One region of the Streptosporangium sp. NPDC006930 genome, then DNA from elsewhere that is predicted to be linked to it. Evidence: predicted binding sites of a transcription regulator. Region 1 holds the regulator's gene; each other region holds the start of a gene.
What was found. Region 1 encodes HrcA, which represses chaperone genes, less so after heat shock. Its sites were predicted from a motif close to TTGGCACTCTCNNNNNGAGAGTGCCAA; they were not measured.

Region 1 (3,273 bases):
ACGAGGTGGTCGACGAGCACACCCAGCCGTCGCCCCGGCCCCGGGCCGAACTCCTCGACGATCGAGGGCAGGTGGTCGACCCCCTCCAGATACTCCACGACCACGCCCTCGACCCGCAGGTCGTGCCCCCAGACCTTTTCCACGAGCGCGGCGTCGTGCACGCCCTCCACGTAGATCCGGCTCTCCTTCGCGACCTGGGCCCGCAGGCCCTCGACCGCGATGGAACCCGACGCGCTCCGCCTCGGGCCGCGCGGCGCGGCGGCGGGCCGTACGAGCGTCACGACCTTGCCCTCCAGAAGGAAGGCCGCCGGCTCCAGCGGGAAGACCCGCCGCCGCCCGAAGCGGTCCTCCAGGGTGACGGACTCTTTGTCGCAGGCCACCACGGCGCCGCAGAAGCCGCCGTCGGCGTCCTCGACGACCAGGTCGGGCTCCGCGGGCACCTGGGGGATCGTCCCCCTGCGCGGGCGCCGCCAGTCTCCCGCCAGAACGTCACGCTCGTACATCACCGACCGCCACCCTCTCTCGCCGGGGATCAGGTGGGACGCTAGCAAACACCGGGGTCACCTGCCGTAGGGTCCCGGCTGTCCCCACTGTCCCATCGACGATGCGGCGGCCTGGCGCTTGCGGGCACCGCTCCGCTTCACCAGCACGACGATCGTCACGACGATGGCGAGCAGGATCCCGATGCCGGGGATCAAGAACAGGGCGGCCACCCCGCCCACCAGCGAGTCGGCGGACAACTCCCTGCCCACGCCGAAGGTCGTGCCGTCGGCGGGGTCGGCGGAGCACTGGACCTGGTAGTCGCCCGCCTGGTCCACGCCGACCCGCAGGCCCATCTCCCAGGTGACGCCGTCGGATCCCGCGACGGTCTGCTGGACGTCCGGCTTCTGCAGGCGAGGCGTGCTCGTACCGCCGGTGAGCGTGCACTCGAACTTGGTGGGCCCGCCGGTGGCGACGTAGATCGCCGGCTTGTCCGCCGGGTCGAGCGCGACCGTCGCGGTCTCGCCGGGGGCGAACGTCCGCGTCGGGGCCGCGTCGGTGACCGCGCCGAGGATGCCACCGGCGAAGCCGCCGATGCCGACGATGATGCTGACCAGGGCGAGCAGCCAGACTCCGACGATCCACCCGATACCAGGCTTGATCTTTCCGCTGGGCGGTGGTCCCTGCGGGGCGCCGTAACCGGGAGGCGCGTAACCGTACGAGGGGGGCTGCTGGCCGTACTGCTGGCCGTACTGCTGGCCGGACGGCTGCTGGCCGTACTGCTGGCCGGGCTGCTGCTGGCCGTACTGCTGGCCATACGGCTGCTGAGGGCCGCCGTGACCGGGGCCGCGGGAGGCGTCGCCCGGATAAGAACCGAAATCGTTGGACATGTGCAAATTGTGGTGGGTACTGCTTGGATCGCGATAGCAGTTGACTTGACAAAGGCTTGCCGTCATCATTCACCGCTTTCGCTTATCGCGCCTTCCGTGCGGGGGCCGTACACTTGGCACTCGGGAACACAGAGTGCCAAGCCTCGTGTTTCCCTCTGAACGCAGGCAGGGAGGTGACCACGTTGGTCGACGACCGCAAGCTCGCCGTGCTCCGCGCCATCGTCGAGGACTACGTGTCCACCAACGAACCGGTGGGGTCGAAGGCTCTCGCGGACCGGCACAACCTGGGGGTGTCCCCGGCGACGATCCGTAACGACATGGCGATGCTGGAGGAGCAGGGCTACATCGCCCAACCCCACACCAGCGCCGGCCGGGTGCCCACCGACAAGGGCTACCGGCTCTTCGTCGACAGGCTCTCGCAGGTGAAACCCCTGTCGAGCGCGGAACGCAAGGCCATCGAGAGTTTCCTCGCGGGCGCCGTGGACATCGACGACGTCGTCATGCGGACGGTGCGGCTGCTGGCCCAGCTCACCCGGCAGGTCGCCGTGGTGCAGTATCCGACGCTGACCCACTCGACGGTCAGGCACGTCGAGCTGGTGCCGCTGAGCGAGCGCCGGCTGATGTTCGTGCTGATCACCAACACCGGCAGGGTCGAGCAGCGCGTGATCGAGGTGCCCGACGTCATCGACGAGCAGCGCGTGGCACACCTGCGCGCGATGCTCAACGCCTCCCTCGACGGATGCGGGCTCACCAGCGTTCCCGACAGGGTCGCCGATCTGCCGGAACGGTTGCCCGCGGAGGATCGGCCGCTCGCGGCCACTATCCTGTCCGTACTGCTTGAGTCCCTGGTGGACAGGCATGATGAGAAGATCGTTTTTGCCGGGGCCGCCAACCTCGCGGGAGCCGACTTCACCGTCGGGCTCCGCGACGTGCTGGAGGCCCTGGAAGAGCAGGTCGTGCTCATGCGACTGCTCGGTGAGACCTCGGACCTTTCCGCGCTGACCGTGCGGATCGGCTCGGAGAACCCCTACACCGGACTCCAGGGCACATCCATCGTCGCCGCTGGATACGGTTCCGGGGACAAGCAACTCGCCCGGCTCGGTGTGCTGGGCCCGACGCGAATGGACTACCCGGTCACGATGGGCGCGGTGCGCGCGGTGGCACGCTACGTCAGCCAGATTCTGGCTGCATCATAAGAGGTCAACGAAAAGTGGCTAAGAGCGACTACTACGGCACCCTCGGGGTGCGCCGTGACGCCAGTGCGGAAGAGATCAAGAAGGCGTACCGCCGCCTGGCACGCGAGTTGCATCCCGACGTCAACCCCGATCCTGAGACTCAGGAGCGCTTCAAGGAGATCACGCAGGCCTACGAGGTCCTGTCCGACTCCGGCAAGCGGCAGATGTACGACATGGGTGCCGACCCGTTCGCCGCGGGCGGCGGTGCGGGCGCCGGAGGCTTCGGCGCCGGCTTCCCGTTCAGCGACATCATGGACGCCTTCTTCGGCGCGGCCGGTGGAGGCGGTGGCCGAGGCCCCCGCTCCCGTGCCCGCCGCGGGCGCAACGCGACCATCAGGGTCGAGCTCGACCTGCGCGAGTCGGGCTTCGGCACCACCCGCGAGCTGGTCGTCGACACCGCCGTGGTCTGTGAGGTCTGCACGGGCTCAGGGGCCGCGGCCGGCACCCACCCCGACACCTGTGACATGTGTCATGGCCGGGGAGAGGTGTCCCAGGTCACCCGGTCCTTCCTCGGCCAGGTCATGACCTCCCGCCCCTGCCCCCAGTGCGGCGGCTTCGGATCGATCATCCGCAACCCCTGCCAGGAGTGCTCGGGTGACGGCCGGGTCCGCACCCGGCGGACCATCAAGGTCCGCATCCCGGCCGGCGTCGAGGACGGCACCCACATC
Region 2 (3,273 bases), on a different contig from region 1:
TGCCGGCGCCGCGCTCGCGGAGAGCCGCCCGCAGCCGCTTGAGCGAGAACGGCAGCGTCTCGTGGACCTCGTACCGCGACGCCCACGGCGTCGGCGTCGCGGTGTCACCGGTGATGTAGGCGATCTGCGGGTCGAGCAGATGCCCGCCGACCGACGCGGCGATCTCCGCGACCAGGTGGGCGCGGATCGCCGCGCCGTCGGGCTCGTAGATGTAGCGCCCGGCGGGGCCGGTGGCGGGATCACCGAGGGCGGGGTCGGGTGTCATCGTGGCCCCCGACGGCAGGATCGTGGCCCTGCGCGCCGTCTCGCCCGCCAGCGCACCGCACCAGATCACGGCCTCCTTGACGTCGCCCCTGTACGAGACCCACTCGGCCTCCGCGCCCTCGGGGACGAACTCGTACGGGATCCCGGGGGCGACCTTCAGGCAGGCCGCCTCGGCTCCGGCCACCATCTCCAGCACGGCGGGCCAGGGCGGTGAGTACCCCATCGGGTCGAAGGTCCGACCCCGCGCGCCGCGGCGCGCGGGGTCGGCGAACAGGACGTCGAAGGCGGCCGGGTCCAGGGTGGAGGCGTCGGCGGCGCGGACCGAGACCCGGTCGCCGAAGCCCAGGGCATCGGCGTTGGCCTGGGCGATCGCGGCGGTGAGCGGGTCGGCGTCGACGGCCTCGACGGAGCACCCGGCCCTGGCCAGGGCGAGGAGGTCGCCGCCGATGCCGCAGCAGACGTCGGCGACCCGCGAGCCGGCGGGGAGGCGCCGCGCCCTGTGGTCGGCGACCTCGCGGCGGGTGGCCTGCTCCAGGCCGGTCCGGGTGAAGTACATGAGATCGGCGTCGGCGCCGAACTTCTCCCGCGCGCGCAGCCTGAGCGTCGCCTGGGTGAGCGCCGCGGAGGTCAGGTCCGCGTCGTAGATCTTCCTTAACCTCGTCACCGCCGTCATCGGGTCGTCGGCGGCGGTCTCGGCCGCGGCGCCCAGGGCCTCCTGGCCGCGCTGGGTGAGGAGTTCCCGGAATGCGTCGAGATTCACATCAGCCGACGCTACCGCCTTGACCGTAGGGCTTCGCCGAAGGGCTTCCACCTGGTTTGACGTTCGCGTGAAGCGGAGAAGGGGTGCTTCGTGTTGACTGTCAAGGCCACCTTGCATACTGTTCCGTATTGGCACTCTCCCGGTGAGAGTGCCAAATACATGCGACGAGGCAGGTCTGACACCCGCGACGGCAGACCGCTGGTCGCCTCTTCTAGATCATTCATATCTGAAGGGGAGGTCCGACGTGACGACCGCCACCAAGGTTCCCGTTAAGCCGCTCGGCGACCGCATTGTGGTCCAGCCGCTTGAGGCCGAGCAGACCACCGCTTCCGGTCTGGTCATCCCGGACACCGCCAAGGAGAAGCCGCAGGAGGGCAAGGTCCTCGCGGTGGGTCCCGGCAACTGGGACGACGAGGGCGAGAAGCGGATTCCGCTCGACGTCAAGGAGGGCGACGTGGTCCTCTACAGCAAGTACGGCGGCACCGAGGTGAAGTACAACGGCGAGGAGTATCTCGTGCTCTCCGCCCGTGACGTGCTCGCCATCATCGAGAAGTAGTTCTCGCTTCACAAAGATGACGTATCGAGCCCCGGGTCGCATGAGCGCCCGGGGCTTTGATGCGCCGACGTACTTATAGAGAGGATTGTCATGCCGAAGACCCTGTCGTTCGAGGAGGACGCGCGCCGAGCTCTCGAGCGCGGCGTGAACGCTCTCGCGGACGCGGTCAAGGTGACGCTGGGCCCGCGCGGCCGCAACGTCGTCATCGACAAGAAGTTCGGTGCGCCCACCATCACCAACGACGGTGTCACCATCGCCCGCGAGGTCGAGCTGGAGACGCCGTACGAGAACCTGGGCGCCCAGCTGGCCAAGGAAGTGGCGACCAAGACCAACGACGTCGCCGGTGACGGCACCACCACCGCGACGGTCCTGGCCCAGGCCATGGTCCGCGAGGGTCTGCGCAACGTGGCCGCCGGAGCGCAGCCGCTCTCCCTCAAGCGCGGCATCGACATCGCGGCCAGGACCGTGAGCGACCGGCTGATCGAGTCGGCCCGCCCGGTCGAGGACAAGAAGGAGATCGCGAATGTGGCGACGATCTCCGCGCAGGACGCCAAGATCGGTGAGCTGATCGCCGAGGCGTTCGACAAGGTGGGCAAGGACGGTGTCATCACCGTCGAAGAGTCCAACAGCATGGGCCTGGAGCTCGAGTTCACCGAGGGTCTCCAGTTCGACAAGGGTTACCTGTCGCCCTACATGGTGACCGACCAGGAGCGCATGGAGGCGATCCTGGAGGACCCCTACATCCTGATCACCCAGGGCAAGATCGCCTCTGTCGCGGACTTCCTGCCGCTGCTCGAGAAGATCGCGCAGACGAAGAAGGCCCTGCTGGTCATCGCCGAGGACGTCGAGGGCGAGGCCCTCGCGGTTCTCGTCACGAACAAGATCCGTGGCACCTTCACCTCCGTCGCCGTCAAGGCGCCGGGCTTCGGCGACCGCCGCAAGGCCATGCTGCAGGACATCGCCATCCTCACCGGTGGTCAGGTCGTCAGCGAGGAGATCGGCCTCAAGCTGGAGCACGTCGGCCTGGAGGTGCTGGGCACCGCCCGGCGCGTCGTCATCACCAAGGACTCCACCACCGTCGTCGACGGTGCCGGTGAGGCCGCGGCGATCGCCGACCGCGTCAAGGAGATCAAGCTCGCCATCGAGCAGTCTGACTCCGACTGGGACCGCGAGAAGCTCCAGGAGCGCCTCGCCAAGCTCTCCGGCGGCGTCTGCGTGCTCAAGGTCGGCGCGGCCACCGAGGTGGAGCTGAAGGAGAAGAAGCACCGCCTGGAGGACGCCATCTCGGCGACGCGTGCGGCGATCGAGGAGGGCATCGTCTCCGGCGGTGGCTCCGCGCTCATCCACGTCTCCAAGGTCCTCGACGACCTGGGCCTGACCGGTGACGAGGCGACCGGTGTCTCCATCGTCCGCAAGGCTCTCGTCGAGCCGGCCCGCTGGATCGCGGAGAACGCCGGCCTTGAGGGCTACGTCGTGACGGCGAAGGTCACCGAGCTGTCCGTCGGCCAGGGCTTCAACGCCGCCACCGGCGAGTACGGCGACCTGATCGCCCAGGGCGTCATCGACCCGGTCAAGGTCACCCGCTCGGCCGTCCAGAACGCCGCCTCCATCGCCGGCATGCTGCTGACGACCGAGGCCCTCGTGGTGGACAAGCCCGAGGAGGAGGCTCCGGCCGCCGGCCAGGGGCACGGCC
Region 3 (3,273 bases), 480 kb from region 1:
GGACGAGCACCACGTCCTTGGGCTTGGCCTCTGCGGGCGCCGGTTCCGGGACGACGGTCAGCGTGAACGTGCCTTCATCGTTCTCCGGGCCGTTCTCCTCGTCGTTCTCCTCGGGGGCGAGCGCGAGGGAGGTGGAGGCGCCGGTGGCCAGGCGCAGGATGAAGTCGCGATCCAGCCGCTCACCCGGCTGGAGGCGGATCACACCGCCCTCCTGAAGGACCACGTGCAGGCTGGAGCGGACCTCGCGCAGTTCCAGTCCTGCGGGGTCGACGGAGACGGCGAGCGAGAGGCGGACCGGGTTGGGGAAGCCGGGCAGCAGCACCGGCGGGGTGATCCGGGAGGCGTCGGGGACCGCGTCGGTGTCCGGTGCCCACCCGTCGCCCGCCCGCTCGTCGTCCAGCGGGGTGCCGGGGATGTAGCGGGGGGCGACGACCAGCGGGAAGCGGAAGGTGGCCGCGCCGTCCTCGTACGGGAGCGGCTGGTTCAGCGTGAGGTGCACGGTGACCCGCTCGCCCGGCACGATGTTGCCGACCCTCATGGTGAAGACGTCCGGCCGGTCCTCCTCGGCGATCGCGGCTCTCTTGCCCTGGGAGATCGCCTGGTCGTAGTCGGCCCTGGCCTGGCCGCGCTCCTTGAGCACGCCTTCGATGACCCGGCCGTCGGCCTCCATCCTGAAGGCGGTCACGGCGGCCCGGTCGGGCAGCGGGAAGACGTACGTCGCCTCAAGCGCCACGTCGTGCGGGTTGCGGAAACCCTGGACCACCTCGACCCCGGCACTCAGGCCGGACACGGCGGCGGTCACGTCCACGCTCTCCAGCGGCAGGTTGCCGAGCTCGGTGGCGAGCGCCCCCAGCCCGGTGTCGGGGACGGGGTGGCACTCCTCCGGCGGCAGCGTTGTGATCGAGGTAATCATGAGTGAGTTCCTTCCGGAGGTGTGAGGCCGCGTTCGCGGAGGAGTGACAGGAGCCCTTCCGAGGCGGCGGCGATCTCGGCGAGGTCGTCGGGGGTGGGGGCGTTCGCACCCGTGTCGAGCAGGAGCGTCACGCCGTTCGCCAGCTTTACGCCGTGGACGGCCACGGCCTTCGGGGCGGGTGGCGAGGACGGCGCGGGCCGGGGCTCGGCAGCGACGGCAGCGGTGGGCGGTGGCGGCTGTGCGGTGTGTGCGGCGGCCGGTCGGGGCGGTGGTGCGGGCACCTCCGGTTTCACCGGTTTCACCGGCTCCGGTGACTTCGGTGGCGTCGGTGGCTCTGCGGGGGAGGGCGGTCCGGCCCAGAAGCGCGGGCGTGCCGGCTGGGGGGAGCCTGTGCTTGCCGGAGGGGGTGCGGGTTGCGGTGGGTGGTCGGGGAGGCGGGCGATCGACTCCAGGGTCTGGTCGGTGGCTCCGGCCAGCTCGGCCTGGATCTCGGCGATGGTGCGGCCGTCGGACTGGCGTCGCTTCACGGCGACGATCTGGAGCAGGTGGCGCCTGCCGTACATGGCGACGCGACCTCGGCGGGCCGCCGGGGGGTCGAGGAGGCCGATCGTCGAATACCAGCGGATGAGGCGTTCGTTGGGCATGTCCCTCACCCGCCCGTTGAGCTGGGCGGTGGGGGTCAGCGCCGCGGATGCCCGCTCAGCCAGTTCACCGATGGTCCATTCCATGCCTCGATAGTGACACTGTAATCATGACAGTGTCAACATTTCGGCCTGCGTAGGGGGCAGATAGGTGGGTACGGACATTTAGCAGCAAAGAGGAAACTAGGTTCGAAACAGGGGGAAACTCTATGTCTGCGATCACCAGTCCACTCAACGCGGAAGACAAGAAGGTCGTCGGCAACGTGCTCCAGGGCGCGCTCGTCGACCTGCTCGACCTGTCACTCCTGACCAAGCAGGCGCACTGGAACGTGATCGGCCACAACTTCCGGTCGCTGCACCTGCAGCTCGACAAGATCGTCTCGTCGGCGAGGAAGCACGCGGACACCGTCGCGGAGCGCGCGGTGGCCCTCGGGTGCAACCCCGACGGCCGGGCCTCCACGCTCGCGAAGACCAGCGAGGTGCCGCAACTGGAGACCGGCTACATCCACGACGGCAAGGTCGTGGCGGCGATGACGGACATCCTCGGGTCCATCGTCCGCCGGATGCGCGAGCGCATCGCGGCCACCGAGAAGCCCGACCTGGTCACCCAGGACATCCTCATCGAGATCACCCAGGATCTGGAGAAGCACCACTGGATGATCGAGGCCCAGCGCTAGATCGTCTCACCAAGGTGCCCCGGCCCGCCGGCCGGGGCACCTTCGGTGTTCTCCGGAGTCCTTCTTTCGGCGGCGACGTCATCGGGACCGGCACCAGGCCCTTCCGCCGGGTCCAGACCCAGACGCCGCCTCGGTGTCAGGGGCATGGCGCTCCTCGCCTGCGGGTGGTGGGACCGGCTTCCGGGGAGATTGGAACCGGATTCGGAGGTAGGCCCAAGCCGGGTGACGAGGACACCGGAGAACGTGAAAGCCCGTGGTCCGCGTAGGGGGGCTACGGGCGGGACGATGTCGATCAGATGCAGTTCACCGGATACGCGGCCTGCTTGGTCGGCTTGTTGTGGTTCAGCACCTCGATGGCGACCGTTCCGCTGGTCTTCGAACTCCGGGTCCAGTGAGCGGACTGGAGGCCGAGGAATCCGCTGGATCCGACCTTGAGCGTGTGGGTGTCATCCGGCTTCCCGTCGATGACCCAGCGGTAGCTGATCTCCGTGTCCGGAGCCGCATGGAGGTCCGCCCACGCGGTCGGGTACGGCGCGGCGTCGCAGTCGCCGTGGTAGGCCACCGAGGTCAGCCCGCCGATGCGGACCGTGCCCGGTGTCGGGTCCTTCGGCACACAGGTCCAGGAGTAGGTCTGCTGGGTGAACGGCTTGTTGTGGTTGAGCACCTCAAGTCGTACGGTGCCGTTTCCGCTGCTCTGCGTGGACTTGTTCCAGAAATCGCCGATCGTCTGGACGACGCCGGGCTTGAGCACCCGGCTCCTGACCGGCCCCGGCTGGCCGTCGGCCACCAGGCGGTACCTGACCTCGGTCTCCCGGTCCGTCGTGAACAGCCCGTCCACACGCATGCTGAAGGAACGGTCACAGTCGCCCGCGTAGAGCGGCACGAGCACGTAGCGGAAGGTCACATTGGCGTTGTTGGGCCCCTCGTCGCAGGTGAAGGTGTACGGGCGCTCGTCAGGCTGGGAGGGGCCGCCCTCGACCATGAGGCCGACCTTGTGCGGGCCGCCCCCTGCGGCACCGAGGGTCCAGGAGGCGGAGACGTC

Region 2: a site for HrcA is predicted at 1,153-1,179, ahead of groES (co-chaperone GroES). Genes of this name have one in related genera too.
Region 3: a site for HrcA is predicted at 1,651-1,677, ahead of ABZ664_RS03315 (DNA starvation/stationary phase protection protein). Genes of this name have one in related genera too.

The regions. Positions count from the first base shown of each region.
Region 1 is NZ_JBEYID010000001.1:228,252-231,524, forward strand. Features, by position in the region: gene ABZ664_RS00965 (DUF3097 domain-containing protein) at 1-503, opposite strand, end outside; gene ABZ664_RS00970 (hypothetical protein) at 561-1,370, opposite strand; gene hrcA (heat-inducible transcriptional repressor HrcA) at 1,553-2,566, shown strand; gene dnaJ (molecular chaperone DnaJ) at 2,581-3,273, shown strand, end outside.
Region 2 is NZ_JBEYID010000002.1:285,600-288,872, reverse strand. Features, by position in the region: gene ABZ664_RS04550 (class I SAM-dependent methyltransferase) at 1-1,024, opposite strand, end outside; gene groES (co-chaperone GroES) at 1,269-1,580, shown strand; gene groL (chaperonin GroEL) at 1,671-3,273, shown strand, end outside.
Region 3 is NZ_JBEYID010000001.1:707,470-710,742, forward strand. Features, by position in the region: gene ABZ664_RS03305 (VIT domain-containing protein) at 1-913, opposite strand, end outside; gene ABZ664_RS03310 (MerR family transcriptional regulator) at 910-1,641, opposite strand; gene ABZ664_RS03315 (DNA starvation/stationary phase protection protein) at 1,764-2,231, shown strand; gene ABZ664_RS03320 (hypothetical protein) at 2,524-3,273, opposite strand, start outside.